One region of the Brevibacillus sp. FSL K6-0770 genome, then DNA from elsewhere that is predicted to be linked to it. Evidence: riboswitches for the same ligand, from Rfam matches in the RefSeq annotation. Region 1 holds a riboswitch; each other region holds the start of a gene.
What was found. A riboswitch is a leader RNA that binds a small molecule or an ion and turns the genes downstream of it on or off. The one in region 1 is predicted to bind cobalamin.

Region 1 (2,261 bases):
GATAGGCGACAGCGAGATCGCTTTCTACCCAGCCTGCGATCGCTGTCACCGATTGGACTCGCTCCGGGTATTTGGCGGCGATGGCCGTTGCTACGACAGCGCCGAGCGAGTAGCCTACGACATGAAAGTGCGTAAAGCCTTCCTGCATAACTGCCTGCGCATTTTGCTCGACCAGATCGTCCAGCTCCAGCCGCTCGTGGGCATCTTGCGTTTTGCCCGAGCCGCTGTAATTGGGGGTGATGACGGTAAAGTCAGGTGCCAGCGCCTTGCCGAGATTGCCCCACGTGCCTTCGTAACTGCCTCCTGTACCGTGGATCAACAGCACGGCTGGCCCGCTTCCTTCTACTGCATATGCGACGTTTATGGGACCAACCTGAACGAATTTTTCCATGAGGGCCTCCTTGAAATCGTGTTTTACAAAAGTGATCTTACCGAATACACTGTAAAAAAGTAAGTACGCACTTTTTCGTTGAATACTTACCAAAAGGGAAGTGAGAACCATGGGAAACCAACAGGTGATTTATCAAATAAACGGCAAACAGTTTCAGTGTCCGATCGAGCTGTCTGTTTCCATTCTTGCAGGAAGATGGAAAACGACGATTATTTGCCAGCTGCTGAACGGGAAAAAGCGGTACGGTGAACTGAAAAAAAACATCATGGGCGTGAATCACAAAATGCTCGCGGAACAGCTGCGGGAGCTGGAAGAGTCGGGGATTGTGCTGCGGCATGTGTACCCGGTCGTTCCGCCAAAGGTGGAGTACGAGCTGACAGAGCGGGGAGAAGCACTGCGTCCCGTGATTGAATACTTGATCAAATGGGGAGAGCAGTTTGGCACGCCTGTGGCGGATGAAGTGGAGCCGACTGCCTAAAACTGCTGAAAGCACCGGGCCATAATCGCATACGACAACCATACGACCACCTGAGAACGGCGGATTTTTTTCGGGCGAAGGCAAAAAGGGAAGGAAGCGGCCGATTTGTTTTTACGGTCCCCCCTCCCTATGAAAATAATGGTATAATCAGCCAAGAATAGCATGCAGCTAGGTGCCTTTGCGAGAGCAAGGGGTAACAGGGAATCGGGTGAAAATCCCGAGCGGTCCCGCCACTGTAATTGGTGAGTTCTCTTTCCAACATGTCACTCGGTATGGAGCATAACCATCGGGGAAGACGAAAGAGCGCGATGAGCCAAAAGCCAGGAGACCTACCTAGTTTGTCACACCCGTAATCCTTCGCGGAAAAGGTGAGGTGTAGGAAGAAGCTGCGACAGCTTGTGTCTATTTATTCATGATGTCGACTGATTACTTCTACACGTTTGCCTCGTCCGGCGGGACGGGGCTTTTCTATTGATCACAAAAAGATAGGGAGTGGAAACGATGCTGCAAAAGAACCGGAAAAGCTGGATCGGCAAAGCATGGCTGTTTGGCCTGCTCACGATTTTTTTGGTCGTGACTGGCTGCTCTGCTGCTTCACCGTCATCGTCAACGCCTGCGGAACAGAAAACTGAACAGGCGGTGCCGCAGGAAAAGCAGGAGCTTGCTTTTCAAGATTCCGCAGGGACTGCGATCACGGTAAAGCTGCCAGTAGAGCGGGTGGTCGTGCTCAATCGCAACACGGCAGAAGCGATCAAGCTGCTGGGAGCCGAGCAGTACGTGCTGGCTACAGGCGACACGACGGTCAAAAATAACCCGTACCTCGGATTTGACAGCAAGCCGGATGTGGGGGAAACGAAGCAGATCAATCTGGAGCAAATCATCAGCTTGAAGCCGCAAATCGTCTTTGCCTATACGAATCGCCCCGACAAGACGCTGGAGGAAAAGCTGGAGCCAGCCGGAATCAAAGTCGTGCGAATGAACAACTATTTGCCGGAACAGATGGATGAGGAGCTGAAGCTGCTCGGTAAAATTTTTGATAAATCGGACAAGGCAGACGAATTTCTCGCCTGGAAGCATTCGATTGAAAAGCTGTTAGCGGACCGGGTGGCAGGCATCAAGGAGGAAGACAAAAAACAGGTGCTTGCCTTGTCAGCCGGATTTCTCAATACGAACGGGGGCTACCGGATTTTCCCCAGCCAGTCGTTGGACGGGAAGCCAGGAGTAGGGGAAGGCTACGCGACGATTCTGGCTGGCGGGAAAGACGCTGCCGACTTGCAATGGAATCCGGCGGAGGCGTCGACTACGATCATGGTCGACGAGGAATATGTGCTCAAGCGCAACCCGGAGGTCATTACCCTGCACGGCACCTGGCTGGGTGGCTACAATGTGAAG
Region 2 (2,261 bases), 250 kb from region 1:
TAATGAGGAAGCGGCTTCTGACTATATCAAGTGTCTGGACATGCTTTATGCGTACGGCCATTATTTCGTCATTAACATCAGCTCGCCGAACACGCCGAATTTGCGCGACTTGCAGGAGACAGAAAGCATGCGCCAGCTGGTGCGGGCGATACGCGAGAAAGCGGCTGAGCTGGAAGCGCGCGGCATTCAGAAAAAACCGATTTTGCTCAAAGTAGCTCCAGACATGTCTGACGAGCATATGCGCGATGTTGTGCAAGGGGCTGTGGCGGAAGGCATTTCCGGGATTATTGCCACCAATACGACACTGTCGCGGGAAGCTGTTCAAGGGCATCGGTACGCCGAGGAAGCGGGCGGTTTGAGCGGAAAGCCGCTGACAGAGCGATCGACAGCGTGGGTGAAAGAGATTTATCAGGAAGTCGGAGGCAAAGTGCCGATTATCGGTGTCGGAGGCATTTTTACCGGAGAAGACGCCTATCAGAAAATACGCGCAGGCGCCAGCCTGGTTCAGGTTTATACTGGCATGATTTATCAAGGGCCTGGCATTTCGAAGCAGATCAACAAGCAATTGCTCAAGCTGATGCAGCGGGACGGTTTTTCCCACATCAGCGAAGCGGTTGGCGTGGACGCGAAAGCGTAGAATCAAAAACGTAGAACCAAAAACAAGGCTCTTGCAGTCAATGACATTCGCCAAAAGGTCATCGGTTGCAGGAGCCTTTTGATAATAAGCTTTACGCTGGATTGGGCGATTGAGTATAATAATGTAGGACAAGCAAGAACTGTCAAACAATTGGATATTGTCGGCAATAGGTGCCTTTGTGTGCATGAGCACGAAGGGTAACAGGGAATCGGGTGAAAGTCCCGAGCGGTCCCGCCACTGTAATCAGGGAGTTCTCTTTGATGAAGTTCCACTCATATTCATATGGGGAAGGACAAAGAGCGCATCGATCTGAAAGCCAGGAGACCTACCTACTTGCCACACCCTGGAGACCTTCGCGGAAAGGAGCGGTGAATACGGAGCAATTGGACAGAAGTTCATGTCTATTGTTTTGTGCGCATACCTCGTCTGCTATCGGATGGGGCTTTTTTGATTGGAAAAAACGGTAAAAAGAACAGCAAAGGAGGAGAAGTTGCCTTGAATCGATCACGCTTTGTCTCGACCTGTTTATTGATTGCGGGCTTTGTTCTTTACTTTCTCGTAAATGAACCGCAAACTTCTTACGCGATGCACATTATGGAAGGGTATTTGCCGCTGTCGTGGGCGTTGTTCTGGTGGGTAGTATTTATTCCGTTCTTCATTCTTGGCATTCGTTCGTTAAACAAAATCGTCAAAGAACACCCGCAAATGAAGCTGCTTATTGGCGTATCAGGTGCCTTTGCTTTCGTGCTGTCTGCTTTGAAAATTCCTTCGGTGACGGGAAGCAGCTCCCATCCTACCGGAACAGGACTTGGGGCGATCATGTTCGGCCCGTGGGTGATGTCTGTGCTGGGCAGTCTGGTGCTGTTGTTCCAAGCCTTGCTGTTGGCGCATGGCGGATTGACCACGCTTGGCGCCAACGCTGTTTCGATGGCGGTTGTCGGGCCGATGGTGGCTTACGGGGTGTACCGCCTGATTGTCCGTGCCAACGGAGGACAACGTTTGGCTGTCTTCGCTGCGGCAGCTCTTGCTGACCTGGCGACTTATGTAGTGACATCTGTTCAGTTGGCGCTGGCTTTTCCGGCTGAGTCTGGCGGGGTATTGGCTTCTTTCGCCAAGTTCGCTGGCATTTTTGCCATCACACAAATTCCGTTGGCGATCAGCGAGGGGCTTCTGACCGTGCTCGTCTGGAACTGGCTTCAATCTTACAATGCAAAAGAGCTGGCGGAGCTGCGCTTGCTGAAACGGGAGGAATCGCTGTGAAAAAAGGAATGAACTGGCTGCTGCTCCTGGGTGTCGTCGTGCTTGCGATCGTGCCGTTGCTTTTGGTGCAGGACTCGGAGTTCGGCGGAGCGGACGGAGCGGCAGAGGAAGCGATCAAGGAGATTGCCCCTGCGTACGAGCCGTGGTTCCAGCCGCTGCTTGAACCGCCAGGAGGCGAGACGGAGAGCTTGCTGTTTGCCGTGCAAGCGGCATTGGGAGCGGGCATTGTCGGCTATGCGATGGGCTTGTACAAAGGTCGGCTGGATAAAAACAAAAAATGAACTGGCAGCAGCTTGACTCTCTTTCGTATCAAAACCGTCTGAGATTTTTGCCGCCGGAACACAAGCTTCTGTTTGCGAGCGCG
Region 3 (2,261 bases), 2.4 Mb from region 1:
CGTCCATTTCCAGCAAGAAGCAGGAGACCATTTCCCCGCGGCGGCTTTTCCCTGCATTGAGGAATGTCGGTGTAGCCGGCTGGAGACGCTGCTCCATCATGGAAACAGTCAGGCGCTTCGCAAGCTCGAAGTCTCCGCGGCCGAGCGAGAGAGCAACAATCGCTACCCGATCCGGGTACTGTTCCAAATACGTGGACTTGTCGTCCGTTTTCAGAGCGTAGTCTTTGTAAAACTTGGAGATGGCCATGTACGACGCGAATTGAAAACCAGTGTCATGCGCCAGTCGGAAAACTTCGTCGACCTGTTCAACGGTGTAGTCCTCATACACATTTTCATAAAAATCATGCTGGATCAAATAGTCCATCCGCTCTTTGACACTGTTGAAGGTCATGGTCTTCGCCTGCACTTCCTCCATGAAGACGGCGACTGCCTCTCTGTCTTTTTCCAATTGGTAAAACCCGTCGTTTCCACGCTGCATTAGTTGGTTGTTCAATTCAATGTGCCGCAATTGCTGCCACCCCACTCGTAAATTGTTCCACGTCACGGCCGGTACCGGACAATTCAAACTTGGAAATCACCGGAACGCCATACTGGATCGCGATTGTATCTGCGCTTTTGGCAAAGCTGGTGCCCCAGTTGCGATTGCCGCTGGCAGACACTCCGCGCAAATAGACATGATTTCGCTTCAGGAAACGGTCCACCTTCTCTGGCACCTGCCCGAAGCCTGTCGTGTACGTCACCAGGATGAACGGCTCGTCTAGCACCATCTCCGGATCGATTTCCACGCGCGGCAGATCGATTTTGTTTACGAATCGTCTCACGTTTCCTGTTTTTGAATCAAAAGCGATTATCATGTCCCTCATCCTTTACTGCAATTGTATACTTTTTAGCCAAAGTAAAAGCGCATTCGACGCCAAAATGTCGAATGCGCATGATGATTCCCATCGTATCCATTCAACATGACAAACGAATGGAGCGCTCGAACACTTCCCTATCTTCCGTAGGTTACACAGTGCTTGCAGTCAGGCAGGTCTCCTGGCTTGGGGTCATTGCTCCATTTGGCCTTCCCGATTGGCTCAATCAGTGGCGATCACAAGCAAATGGAACTCTCTCATCACAGTGGCGGGACCGCGTCGGAATCTCACCGACTTCCCTATTAAGTCTACCAAATATAGCGTGGTAAACACCTGTCCGCATCAATATGTAGTTGGTAAAACTTACTTTACCTCAATATATCGTAGGAGTCAAGCTTGGCATGTTCAATTTTCGTAGTGATAATCTCTCTCATTTCTCTATTGCCAATCTCTGGTTTTCGTCCATATAATAGGTTTCGTGTACATAAAAGTTGACGCCTACGGACGAATGGAGAGTGACCCATGATGGACAGTACGACTTACGAGGCAGTAGCGATTCCCCGTTCCCAAACGAGAAAAATAACATACAACGATCGTACGTTCCACCTATTTGTGAGCACGCCAGACACAGCCCCGCCGCCAACAGGCTTTCCTGTCATCTATTTGCTGGACGCCAACTCGGTTTTCGGCACGATGACCGAAGCCATTCGCCTGCAATGCCGCGCTCCTGAAAAAACAGGCGTGCAACCAGCCATCGTCGTCGGCATCGGCTATCCGACGGAAGCGCCCTTCCATCCGTCCCGCTACTACGACTTCACGCATGTCGTTCCGCAAGACGAGCTGCCCGCTCATCCGCGCGGCGGAGAATGGCCGGAAATGGGCGGCGCCGAAGGGTTTCTTTCGTTTATCGAGAAAACGGTGAAGCCTGCTATCGAAAAAGACTTTTCCATCGACACCTCGCGCCAGACGATCTTCGGTCATTCTCTCGGCGGCTTGCTGGTGCTGCACGCCCTGTTGACGCGGCCGCACGAGTACCAATGCTATATCGCCGGCAGCCCGTCCATTCACTGGAACGAAAGCGTCCTGCTCGAAGAAGAGCGGCGCTTGCCTGAACGGCTTACAGACGAGCTGAAAGTCAGAGCGCTCCTGACGATCGGGGAACTGGAGAACGACGGGCGCTTCCACGTCAACGTCAAAGCTGAGGCCATGGCAAAAAGGCTGTCCGCTCTCGGCACAGGCCAGATACAAGCCACGTTCCGTCAATTCCCGGACGAAAATCACACCTCTGTCTTGCACGTCCTGATCAGCCACGCGATCCGCTTCGCATCCAAAACCGCTGCCCGCTAACCAGGGCAGCTTTTTCTTTTCCCAAAACCGGCCAACAACCGCTCCACGCACGCAAAAAAC

Region 2: another riboswitch for cobalamin. It lies ahead of NST23_RS23685 (energy-coupling factor ABC transporter permease); the one in region 1 lies ahead of NST23_RS24850 (ABC transporter substrate-binding protein).
Region 3: another riboswitch for cobalamin. It lies ahead of nrdI (class Ib ribonucleoside-diphosphate reductase assembly flavoprotein NrdI); the one in region 1 lies ahead of NST23_RS24850 (ABC transporter substrate-binding protein).

The regions. Positions count from the first base shown of each region.
Region 1 covers NZ_JBBOBQ010000001.1:5,231,453-5,233,713, reverse strand. Annotated here, with positions in the region: gene NST23_RS24860 (alpha/beta fold hydrolase) at 1-391, opposite strand, end outside; gene NST23_RS24855 (winged helix-turn-helix transcriptional regulator) at 501-869, shown strand; cobalamin riboswitch at 1,023-1,220, shown strand; gene NST23_RS24850 (ABC transporter substrate-binding protein) at 1,371-2,261, shown strand, end outside.
Region 2 covers NZ_JBBOBQ010000001.1:4,977,442-4,979,702, reverse strand. Annotated here, with positions in the region: gene NST23_RS23690 (quinone-dependent dihydroorotate dehydrogenase) at 1-637, shown strand, start outside; cobalamin riboswitch at 789-984, shown strand; gene NST23_RS23685 (energy-coupling factor ABC transporter permease) at 1,133-1,897, shown strand; gene NST23_RS23680 (energy-coupling factor ABC transporter substrate-binding protein) at 1,894-2,178, shown strand; gene cbiQ (cobalt ECF transporter T component CbiQ) at 2,175-2,261, shown strand, end outside.
Region 3 covers NZ_JBBOBQ010000001.1:2,784,942-2,787,202, reverse strand. Annotated here, with positions in the region: gene nrdE (class 1b ribonucleoside-diphosphate reductase subunit alpha) at 1-508, opposite strand, end outside; gene nrdI (class Ib ribonucleoside-diphosphate reductase assembly flavoprotein NrdI) at 495-854, opposite strand; cobalamin riboswitch at 1,009-1,206, opposite strand; gene NST23_RS13665 (alpha/beta hydrolase) at 1,380-2,201, shown strand.